Regions from separate parts of the Vagococcus sp. WN89Y genome, predicted to be linked through region 1. Evidence: riboswitches for the same ligand, from Rfam matches in the RefSeq annotation. Region 1 holds a riboswitch; the other holds the start of a gene.
What was found. Region 1 has a riboswitch for cobalamin ahead of btuB (TonB-dependent vitamin B12 receptor BtuB). Riboswitches for the same ligand answer to the same signal wherever they lie in the genome.
Positions count from the first base shown of each region.

Region 1 (5,678 bases):
CGGGATATCTTCTATCAGATGCGCGGTCGCTTCCCCTTTGATCATGGCTTGCGCCGCGATGCGCCCCTGATCGTACGCAGCGGAGGCCAGGCTTGGGTAACCAATCACATCGCCGACGGCATAAACATGCGGCAGCGCGGTCTGATACATGCTGTTGACCTTGAGCTGGCCACGGCTGTCGGTTTCCAGACCAATATTCGCCAGTTGCAGGCTGTCGGTGTTACCGGTGCGACCATTTGCATACAGCAGGCAATCTGCTTTCAGCTTTTTGCCCGATTTCAGATGCATAATCACGCCATCTTCCAGCGGTTCGATGCGCTCATACTCTTCGTTGTGGCGAATCACCACGCCGCTATTCCAGAAGTGATAGGAGAGCGAATCCGACATCTCTTGATCAAGGAACGCCAGCAGGCGATCGCGGGTGTTGATCAGATCCACTTTTACGTTCATTCCGCGGAAGATCGACGCATATTCGCAGCCGATCACCCCGGCACCATAGATGATCACATGGCGCGGTTCGTGATGCATATCGAGGATGGAGTCGCTGTCGTAGACGCGCGGATGGGTGAAATCCACATCTGCCGGGTGATAGGGGCGGGAGCCGCAGGCGATAACAAACTTTTCAGCGGTAATCGTTTCGACTGTGCCATCCAGGCACTCCAGCGCCAGCGTATGATCGTCAATAAAATGGGCGTTCCCTTCGAGAATTTCGCAGCGGTTGCGCTCATAAAAGCCCTGACGCATACGCGTTTGCTGATTAATCACGCTTTCGGCATGGTTCAGGATATCAGCAAAAGAGGAACGAAGAAGGTGGGAATGGTCGCTGTAGAGTGGGTTTTGGTTGAACTCGATAATACGGCTCACCGCGTGGCGCAGCGCTTTCGACGGGATGGTACCCCAGTGCGTACAGCCACCGCCGACATTATGGTAGCGCTCAACGACGGCAACCCTGGCGCCGTGTTTAACCAGTCCCATGGCTGCGCCTTCGCCGCCGGGGCCGGAACCTATTACTATTGCATCGTAATCGTAGGAATGTGGCATGGTCGTGCTCACCTGTTCTTATACATAAAAGCAACATAATACTAACATTAATGACGGCATAACCCAATTATCGTTGTGCTTTTTTACGCTTGAAAAGAAGAAACATCGCTAAACAATCCGTCACAATCCAGTACATTCGGGTAAGATTTATTCTCTGATATAGTACCAGCAGGTTTCAGGAAGGATTCAAACATCGTGATGGGCGTAAGAGCGCAACAAAAAGAGAAAACCCGGCGTTCGCTGGTGGAAGCGGCATTTAGCCAACTTAGCGCTGAGCGAAGCTTTGCCAGCCTGAGCCTGCGCGAAGTGGCCCGCGAGGCAGGCATTGCGCCGACGTCCTTTTATCGACATTTTCGCGATGTGGATGAGCTGGGGCTGACCATGGTCGATGAAAGCGGGCTGATGCTGCGCCAGCTTATGCGCCAGGCCCGCCAGCGTATCGCCAAGGGAGGCAGCGTCATCCGGACCTCTGTGTCGACGTTTATGGAGTTTATCGACAACAACCCTAATGCGTTTCGCCTGTTGCTGCGCGAGCGCTCCGGCACGTCGTCCGCATTTCGTGCGGCGGTCGCCCGTGAAATCCAGCATTTTATTGCGGAACTTGCCGACTATCTGGAACTCGAAAACCATATGCCCCGGGCCTTTACCGAGGCGCAAGCCGAGGCGATGGTGACGATAGTCTTCAGCGCGGGCGCTGAAGCGCTGGATATCAGTCAGGAGCAGCGTCGGCAATTAGAAGAGCGGTTGGTTTTACAGCTGCGAATGATTGCGAAAGGCGCCTATTACTGGTATCGCCGCGAACAAGAAAGACTGGCGCATCAAATTGAAAGCGAAGGATAAGTAATGAAACAATCAGGTCAAGATAAAGGTACGTTGCTGCTGGCGCTGATCGCTGGTTTAGCCATTAACGGCACGTTTTCAGTGGTGTTCAGCTCGATTGTGCCCTTTTCGATTTTCCCGATTATCACGCTGGTGCTGACGGTCTATTGCCTGCATCAGCGCTATCAAAACCGCACCATGCCGGTCGGCCTGCCGGGGCTTGCCGCCGCCTGCTTTATTCTTGGCGTGCTGCTCTACAGCACCGTCGTGCGTGCAGAGTATCCGGCCATTGGCTCTAATTTCCTGCCAGCGGTGCTGTCGGTGATTCTGGTGTTCTGGATTGGCTTCCGCCTGCGCGGGCGCAAACACGAAGCCTCTGAATAAGCGTGAGGCCCTCTTTTCAGAGAGAGGGCTTGCGCGTCAGCAGCACGCCGCACTCCATATGGTGCGTATACGGGAACTGATCGAACAGCGCCAGGCGTGAGATATCATGCGTCTGGCCGAGCGTTTCGAGGTTTTTGCACAGTGTTTGCGGGTTGCAGGAGATGTACAAAATCTGCGGATAGGCCTGCACCATTTTTTCAGTTTCTGCATCCAGCCCGCTGCGCGGCGGATCGACGAAAATCGTCTCGCACTGATAGCTGTGTAAATCAATACCCTGCAAGCGGTTAAACGCCCGCACGCCATTCATCGCCTGAGTGAATTCCTCTGCCGACATACGGATAATTTGCACATTATCGATATGGTTAGCGGCAATATTATATTGCGCCGCCGCCACGGACGGTTTGGCGATTTCCGTCGCCAGCACGCGGTTAAAATTGCGCGCCAGCGCCAGCGAAAAGTTGCCGTTGCCGCAGTACAGCTCCAGCAGATCGCCGGTTGCGCCACGCGTGACATCCTGCGCCCACTCCAGCATCTGAATATTCATTGCCGCATTCGGCTGCGTGAAACTGTTTTCCACCTGGCGATAAATAATCTCTCTGCCGCCGACCGGTAAGCGCTCGTCGACAAAATCCCTGTCGAGTTCGATTTTTGTTTTGGTGGCGCGGCCAATCAGCTGAATATTCAGATTTTGTGCACGCAGCGCATCGCGCAGGCGGGTGGCTTCTTCGCGCCACGCGTCATCCAGCTTCTTATGATAAAGCAGCGTGACGATCGCCTGGTTGCTGAGCGTACTGAGGTAATCCACCTGAAAAAGCTTATGGCGCAGCACCGGGTTGCCGCGAACCGCGCTAATCACCTTCGCCATCAGTTCGTTTATCAGCTCGCTCGCCGCCGGGAAGCTATCCACGCGGATACGCGATTTTGTCTGCTGATCGAAGATGATGTGGTAGAGATCGTCGCCGTCATGCCACAAACGAAACTCTGCGCGCATACGGTAGTGGCTCACCGGCGAGCGGAACACCTCCGGCACTGGCGCACAAAAGGGCGTCATCATTGATTGCAGACGCACGACTTTTTCAGCCAGTTGAGCTTCGTATTGATCTGTCGGCAGGTGTTCGGGGGTCATGATGCTTCCTGAGAGATTAACAATATCGCGGGGATTGTAGGGATTGCTCACGGGATGTCCAGCCCTGGTTAGCATTCTAAATAGTCTTACGGAAGTCTGGACATCTATATGTAACAGAATGTAGCATCCGTGTTCCGGTCCTGTGAGTTAAAAGGGAACCCAGTGTGAATCTGGGGCTGACGCGCAGCGGTAAGGATAAGGTGAGACGGTAGCGCAAGCAGACACTGCCATTGGTGGGAAGTCGCCGTCTCGTTGTACCCCCAAGCCCGAAGACCTGCCGGAATACGTCGCATCTGGTTAACATCATCGCGAGCTATTGATGAAACCTGCGGCATCCTTTTACTGTGTGGATGCTTTCACAATGATAAAAAAAGTTTCGCTGCTGTCGGCGCTCTGCGTCACGGCATTTTCCGGCTGGGCGCAGGGTAGCGACAGCTCGTCTTTGATGGTAGTAACCGCGAATCGTTTTCAGCAACCGGTGAATACGGTGCTGGCACCGACGGAAATTGTCACGCGTGAGGATATCGATCGCTGGCAATCGCGTTCGCTGGTGGATGTGCTCCGTCGGCTGCCCGGTATCGATATTGCGCAAAATGGCGGCATGGGGCAGACCGCATCGGTCTATGTCCGCGGTACGGAAGCAAAGCACCTTTTGCTGCTGATCGATGGCGTGCCGGTTGCGCGTTCTGGTATTTCGAACGATCCCGAACTTAACCAAATTCCGCTCTCTCTGGTGCAGCGTGTTGAATACATTCGCGGGCCGCGCTCGACCGTTTACGGCTCCGGGGCAATCGGCGGCGTGGTCAATGTCATCACGCTGACGAATGATGAAAAATCGCAAATCAACGCGGGTGTTGGCTCGAAAGGCTATCAAACGTATGACGGTGCGCTACGCCAGCGTTTCGGCGATACCGTTGCGACGGCGGCGGGTTCTTATACCAGCACGCGCGGGTTTAACGTCCAGCCAGACTCGAGCTGGGATCATGACGACGACCGTGATGGTTATCGTAACAAGACCTTTTGGGGCAGCGTTCAGCATAAGTTTAACGATAATTTCAACGGTTTTTTCCGCGGTTATAACTTCAGTAATAACGTCGATTATGACCTTGGAAGCCCGCCGTTTTTACCTTCTTACAGTGCCGATGAGCGCCAGCTTTACGCCCAGGGTTGGGACACCGGGCTGCTCTTTAATCAAGGCATCTACTCTTCTCAATTGTTGGCGAGCTACCAGAAGAGCAAAGATTACAACTACAGCAGTATTTATGGCCGCTATCACGACGGCACGACGCTCGATGAGATGGCGCAGCGTTACATTCAGTGGGGAAATACTCTGGCGGTCGGAAAAGGCTCGGTGAGCGCGGGCGTTGACTGGAAGCAGGAGCGCCTGACCTCGGCGGATATCGCCACGCGTGAAGCCTACGAGCGCGAAAACACGGGCCTGTATCTGACCGGGCTGCAACAGTTCGGGGATGTCACGCTGGAGGCATCGGGTCGTGAAGATAAAGACGATCAGTTCGGCTGGCACGGCACCTGGCAGACCGCTGCGGGCTGGGAGTTTATCGAAAATTACCGCCTCACGCTCTCCTATGGAACGGGCTTCCTCGCTCCTTCGCTTGGTCAGCAGTTTGGCGCGAAGCGTTTCGGTATTGCTTCTAACCCGAACCTGAAACCGGAAAAGTCAAAGCAGTGGGAAGCCGGTATCGAAGGGCTGACCGGGCCGCTGGACTGGCGGCTGTCGGCGTATCGTTACACCATCGATAACCTGATAACCTACAGCGACACTGCTTATTACAATATCAACTCGGCGACCATCAAAGGGGTCGAGCTGACGGGGAATATTGACACCGGCATCTTTTCGCACCGCGTTACGCTGCAATATATAGATCCGCGTGATGATGAAACCCATGAAGTGCTGCCGCGCCGCGCCAAACGCCAGGCAAAATATGATTTGGATTGGGCGCTATTCGATGTGGATATGAACCTCTCCTGGCAATATTTCGGCAAGCGCTTTGACAACCGCACATCAAGCTATAATCCGGAGCAACGAACTCTCCCTTGTTATAGCACGGTTGATATTTCTGCTTCATATCCAGTGACCTCTCACCTGACAGTTCGTGGTAAAATAGGCAACTTGTTCGATAAAGAGTACGAGACAGCTTATGGCTACCGCACTGCAGGACGAGAATATACCGTCTCTGGCAGCTACACCTTCTAAAGCACGTCCCACCGTCCTGGTGTTTGACTCCGGCGTCGGAGGGTTATCCGTTTATGACGAGATCCGGCAACTCCTGCCGGATCTGCATTATAT
Region 1 covers NZ_JBQPOM010000021.1:47,615-53,292, forward strand. Annotated here, with positions in the region: gene sthA (Si-specific NAD(P)(+) transhydrogenase) at 1-1,041, opposite strand, end outside; gene fabR (HTH-type transcriptional repressor FabR) at 1,240-1,881, shown strand; gene ACTU3N_RS07170 (YijD family membrane protein) at 1,885-2,244, shown strand; gene trmA (tRNA (uridine(54)-C5)-methyltransferase TrmA) at 2,261-3,370, opposite strand; cobalamin riboswitch at 3,489-3,666, shown strand; gene btuB (TonB-dependent vitamin B12 receptor BtuB) at 3,732-5,585, shown strand; gene murI (glutamate racemase) at 5,530-5,678, shown strand, end outside.

Region 2 (5,678 bases), on a different contig from region 1:
TCGGTTTTTGCTTTCCTGACCACGCGTGGGTCGGCGATATAACAGCGCGCCTCGCCGCCAAATTGCGCCAGCAAGGTTTTATTGATCCCCGACAGCGCCATCGTGGTGTCGGTGTACAGCGTGCAGCCGCGCCGGATTGCCGCGCAAAGCGCTGGCAGGACGTTGTCGGAAAACCACAAAATATCGAGCCAGTCGAAATCCGCCGTTGTATGAATCACCCGCTTGATGACTGCGGCATGCAGCGGGCCTGCAAAGTGAAAACCGGGCCGGGTTGCCTGGATTTCTTCCTCAATGATGTGAAAACTTTTGGCTTCAATGGCCGCAGGTTGCTGCATATAACGCATCATGTGTCCTTATGCGCCCGCCAGCGCGTAATGGGTGAGTGCAAACAGCCCCAGAGCAAGCAGCGACGCCAGCCACATCAGACGTATCGTTCGCGGGATATCCTCAAGCGCAATGGCGCGCCGCGCGTCGCCTATCCAGGGTTTATCGACACGCTCGCCGAAATAGTCGTTTGGCCCGCCAAGACGCACACCCAGCGCACCGGCGACCGTCGCTTCCGGCCAGGCGCAGTTTGGGCTGCTGTGATTGCGCCGGTCGCGAAAACCGATGCGCAGTGCCGCTGGCGCATCCTGCCTGCTGAGCCAGGCCGCCGCGCTGAGCAGCAACCAGCTCAATCGCGCCGGGATAAAATTGGCCACATCATCAAGCCGCGCGCTGACCATGCCGATTGCCCGGTATTTTTCGTGCTTATAACCGACCATCGAATCCAGCGTATTGACCGCTTTGTAAGCGATAGCCAGCGGCGCACCGCCGAGCAGTAAAAAGAACAGCGGCGCAATCACGCCATCAACGGTGTTTTCTGCCACGGTTTCAACGACGGCGCGGGTTATCTGCGCGGGCTGAAGCTGCGAGGTATCACGCCCGACAATGTGCGCGAGTTTCTCCCGGCTCTCTTTAAGCGAACCCTGGCGCAGAGCTGTGGCGACGTCGCGCGCCATATCCGCCAGGCAGCGCGTGGCCAGGGTGGTGTAAATCATCCCGACTTCCACACACCAGCCAAACCACGGGTGGATATGCTCTGCCAGCGCCAGCACGCTCCAGGCAACACACCAGCTCACGCCCACCACCACCAGCCACATGACGCCGCCGCCGATACGCAGCGCGAGATCGCTGTGACATGTTTTGCGTATCGCGCGCTGAGTGAAGGTGATAAGCGCGCCAATCCAGCGCACCGGATGCGGCAAGCCGGGCGGATCGCCAAGCAGGCTGTCGAGCAAAAAAGCGACGCACCATGCCAGCACCGTCATGGCATGCTCCTTGCTGCGGCGAACCAGTGGTTGAGCATTTCCGGGCGCTGGGCAAAGTGCAGATGCAGGTAGCTTGCGAAGGTGTTGCCCACCTGCCAGCCGCCCTGCCAGCGTTTGAGCACGTCGCCATCGCGGGTTTTGTGGCAATCCAGCACTGCGTCACACTGCGGCGTAAAATCTGAGTAGTGGAATTCGTGACCACGCAGCGTTTCGCCGGGCGCGGCGAGAAGCGTCTGCGACTTCGCGCGGGCTTCGCAATAACCAAAGCGGGTCAGCCGCTGGCCCATTTCACTGTGCCCGGGGATAATATCCGCCATCGGCCAGCGCTGGCCCGCCGTATCGCGAAGCGTCGTGCCGAGGTACATTAACCCGCCGCACTCAGCGTAGATAGCAACGCCGCGCCGGTGCGCCTGGCGAATGGCCTCCCGCATCGGGCGGTTTTCTGAAAGCTCACGCGCATGCAGCTCCGGGTATCCCCCGCCAAGCCATAGCATCTGGCAATCCGGTAGTGTGTCGTCATGCAGCGGACTGAAACGTACAATGCGCACACCTGCACGCTCAAGCAAAAGCAGGTTGTCAGGGTAGTAAAAGTGGAACGCGTCGTCATCGGCCAGCGCCAGCGTCAGCCCGGCCCCCGCATCGTGTGCAAGCATTTGCGGTAAAGGTGTATCCGGTAGCGGGTCTTTCTCACACAGGCTCAGCAAACGGTTGATATCCACGGTCTGCTCCAGAGAGGCGGCGAATTCATGCCAGCACTGCGCATCCTTGTGGGTTTCGCGGGCAGCCACCAGCCCGAGATGGCGCTCCGGCAAGGCAACGCCGGAAAAGAGCGGCACATAGCCGAGCACCGGCAGAGCACAGTAGCGCTCGATAGCTTGTTTCAGTAACTGAAAGTGGCTTTCGCTATTCACCCGATTAATAACAACTCCGGCTATCGTTAGCGCAGGATCGAAATGCTGAAAACCCATCACCGTGGCAGCAATGGAGGTGGATACCGCTTTGCCGCCGACGAGCAAAATAACGGGTACGCCAAGCTGCTTTGCCAGCGCAGCCGTACTGCAATAGCCAGGATCGGTGCCGTAGCCGTCATAAAGCCCCATCACACCTTCAATGACGGCAACGTCGGCTGCAAGAAAATGTTGGTTAAAAAGGGAATTGAGAACGGGCTGCGGCAGCATAAAGCTGTCGAGATTACGTGAGGCAACACCGCTTACCGCATGATGCCAGGCCGTGTCGAGATAGTCCGGCCCCGCTTTGAAGGGCTGCACGCGCAGGCCGCGCTGCAATAAGGCGCTAAGCAACCCCAGCGTGACGGTGGTTTTCCCACAGCCGCTGGCGGTTGCGGCAAGGACAAAGGCGCTGCGCCGGTTTGACATTCCTGAAGCCCCGTCGCGGGGGAAAGGCGCACCGCTGCCCAGTCTGACGACTGTGCAGCATCAGCAACCCACTTCCCACCGAAGTTGTTGGTAAACGCTTTCAGGTCGGTCTTCTGGCTTAGCGTCATCCTCTCCCGCCCTTCCCAATCTTACGATCAGTGGTGATTGCGGGGTCGTCAGCATTACAGCAGCGGGGGCTGCGAGGGATTTTCACCCTCTTCCCGGCCACACCAATATGTGCGGCACCTGAAAATATGTAAAAAACAGTTTTCGAGTTTATCCGTGCACAAATAACATTTTGTTGCGCTATGACAATCTATTTTTCATCACTGGTATTAAACATCCGAAAGTGGCACTATCCGGTTTTTATTTTCAGGAAGCATTATCGTGGCGCAGGCGCAGTGCCCCGCATCCTGCGGCGAAATTATCCAGGGCTGGATCCTGGGAAGTGAGAAACTGGTCTCCTGCCCGGTGAACTGGTATAGCCATGTCGAAATCACCACCGGTGCGCCTCGGGGCGATGAACGCCCGTTAATGCGCGCGATGGTTAACCAGTTGCTGGCATACTGGCAGTTACCGCCCCGGCTTACGCAAACCATTCGTATCGACTGCTATTCCACCATTCCTGTGGCGAAAGGGATGGCCAGCAGTACCGCCGATATTGCCGCCACTGCCGTGGCGACCGCTCGCTACCTTGAACAGGCGCTCAATATAAACGAACTTGCCACGCTGTGTGTGGGGCTGGAACCGACCGACAGCACGTTTTTTCGCGGCCTGACGCTATTCGATCACCAGACGGCCAGCACGCAAATTACCTGTAAAGGTTTACCGCAACTGGATGTGCTGTTACTGGAAAGCCCCTTAACCCTGACCACCGCCGCGTATCATCGCCTGCCCCGCCAGCAATGGCTTAAGGAGCATGCGCCAGTACTGGAGAGTGCATGGCGGAAAGTGCAGCAGGCCTGCGCAGACGGTAACGCGGCGCTACTGGGCGAGGCGGCAACGATGAGCGCCGTGGTCAGCCAGAAGGTGTTAGCGAAACCTGAGTTCAGTGCATTGTTGGGGCTTGTGGAGCGCTACGGTTTATACGGCCTCACCGTGGCGCACAGCGGCAGCGTGGTCGGTCTGTTGCTCGACTGCGCAAAACATGATGTTGACGGCGTTCGCGGGCAGCTCAACGCGCAAAAATTGCAGGCGCACTGGCCCAAAAGTTATCTGTTGAACATGGTGGCGGGCGGTGTGGAAGAACGGTGAGAGGGCGACCTCTCACCGGGTGTAGCGATTACTCGGCTTTCGGCTCAACCTGTTTCAGTTCGCCCATCGATTTGAGTTTTTTGGAGATTTCGCGGCGTTCTTTCGACAGCTCTGCGTTTTTGATGATGTAGTCATCAACACGGTCTTCATAGTCAGTACGCATGCTGGCGATAATGCCCTGAATGGCTTCCACGCTCATCCCTGGCTTGATGTAGTCGCTCAGGTTATCCAGCAGCAAGACGCGCTTCTGGTTATCACGGATCTTCTTCTCAACGTCCTGGATTTCACGCTGCAGCTTGTTTTTACGGCGGAACAGACGCACAAACTCCAGAACGTCCTGGAATGAAGGCTTGGTTGTTTCCATTTTTACACCCCTGATCAATATGAGATTCGGATTCGTTAATGCAACCGATTAAAGATAAAGCTAACTTAAAGCGGTCGCCGAAGACAATGGTTTTCCTTTCTCTATCATAACCACAAATTTAGCTGAATCGAAACAACCTGTCAGACAATGATGGCTGGCTGTCTGTTATTTGCGCAATGCGCGACAAATTAAATGTGATAACAGCTCAAGCTGCCGCGCCAGCTCCATGCTTAACCACACGTAACTGTGAATTGACGTGGCAACCAATGCGTCTCCTTCGTGCTCGCGCATCTGCTGGCGTAATTCAGCAACGATTTCATTAAGCCTTTCCGTATTCGCCAGAATAGTTTTTGGATTACCTTCGTACAAAGCATGCGCCAGGAGAAGCAGTGTTTGCTGGGTCATCTGTTGACTGTCGCGCAGCGTACGGGCGTTGATCATCACAAAATGGCTGGTCCGCGAGCTCCAGTAAGCATTGATTTGCAGCTCCAGGATACAGACCATATTGCGGCTCACCGTCTGGATGCCTTCGAATATCGCCCTCTGAATATGCGTTTCTTTGCACGATGGGGTGATAAGCCCACGCATTTTCACCACATCGTTGAGTATTTTTTGCATCGGCTTATCAAGCCGCGGGCGCTCCACCAAGTTACGGGAAAACCCCGCCTGGTAAACACGGTTAAAGGTAGTGACATAGTTCGCCATCTGGATACGCCAGTGCAAAAACGCGCGCTGCGGCCAGATACCGGTAAAAACCATAGCCAGCAGCGATCCGAGGATCACATCGCCGCTGCGCCAAAGCGCAGTGTCCATCTCTCCCGTCGGCGAGCCGACGACTATCGACAACGTGACCCCGATAAGCAGCGCCTGATAAGGCTTTTTCCCCAGCGCCAGCCAGCCGCATAAAAACATCGCCGCTGCACACCATAGCAGCATCACCGGCAGTGATATCAGCTCCAGTTGCAGGGCAACCAGGCCAAGTACAGCGCCGAAAATCGTGCCGCCAATGCGCTCAAAAGCACGCGGAATCACATTCCCCCAAAAGGAGATAGGCCCCATCAGTACGACAAGCGTAATTAAAGGCCAGGTGCCTTCCGGCACATTCAGTTGGCGCATTAACAAAAACGTTAAAACAAAGGCGAGCGAAATACGCACGCCATGCACTATGCGATAGTGACGGTAAAGACGAATTTCGAAAGGGCTGAGGGATTTATCACGACGCACAGCCATTCTCCAGTTTTGGGCAACAAGAGCGCAATTGTAACGACTTTTCCCCGCCGCAAATGACTATTTTGCACAAAAAAAGAGACTACCGGCGCGACGCACTCTCCCTGTGTGCCTGACAACCCTCAGAGCACTTTTGGCTCAACCGGG
Region 2 covers NZ_JBQPOM010000052.1:17,557-23,234, forward strand. Annotated here, with positions in the region: gene ACTU3N_RS15320 (cobalt-precorrin-8 methylmutase) at 1-344, opposite strand, end outside; gene cbiB (adenosylcobinamide-phosphate synthase CbiB) at 354-1,310, opposite strand; gene ACTU3N_RS15330 (cobyrinate a,c-diamide synthase) at 1,307-2,686, opposite strand; cobalamin riboswitch at 2,773-2,951, opposite strand; gene ACTU3N_RS15335 (GHMP family kinase ATP-binding protein) at 3,074-3,940, shown strand; gene ACTU3N_RS15340 (DUF496 family protein) at 3,969-4,304, opposite strand; gene ACTU3N_RS15345 (FUSC family protein) at 4,470-5,528, opposite strand; gene sbmC (DNA gyrase inhibitor SbmC) at 5,654-5,678, opposite strand, start outside.
Region 2: linked by a shared signal. The riboswitch ahead of ACTU3N_RS15330 (cobyrinate a,c-diamide synthase) and the one ahead of btuB (TonB-dependent vitamin B12 receptor BtuB) in region 1 are both predicted to bind cobalamin.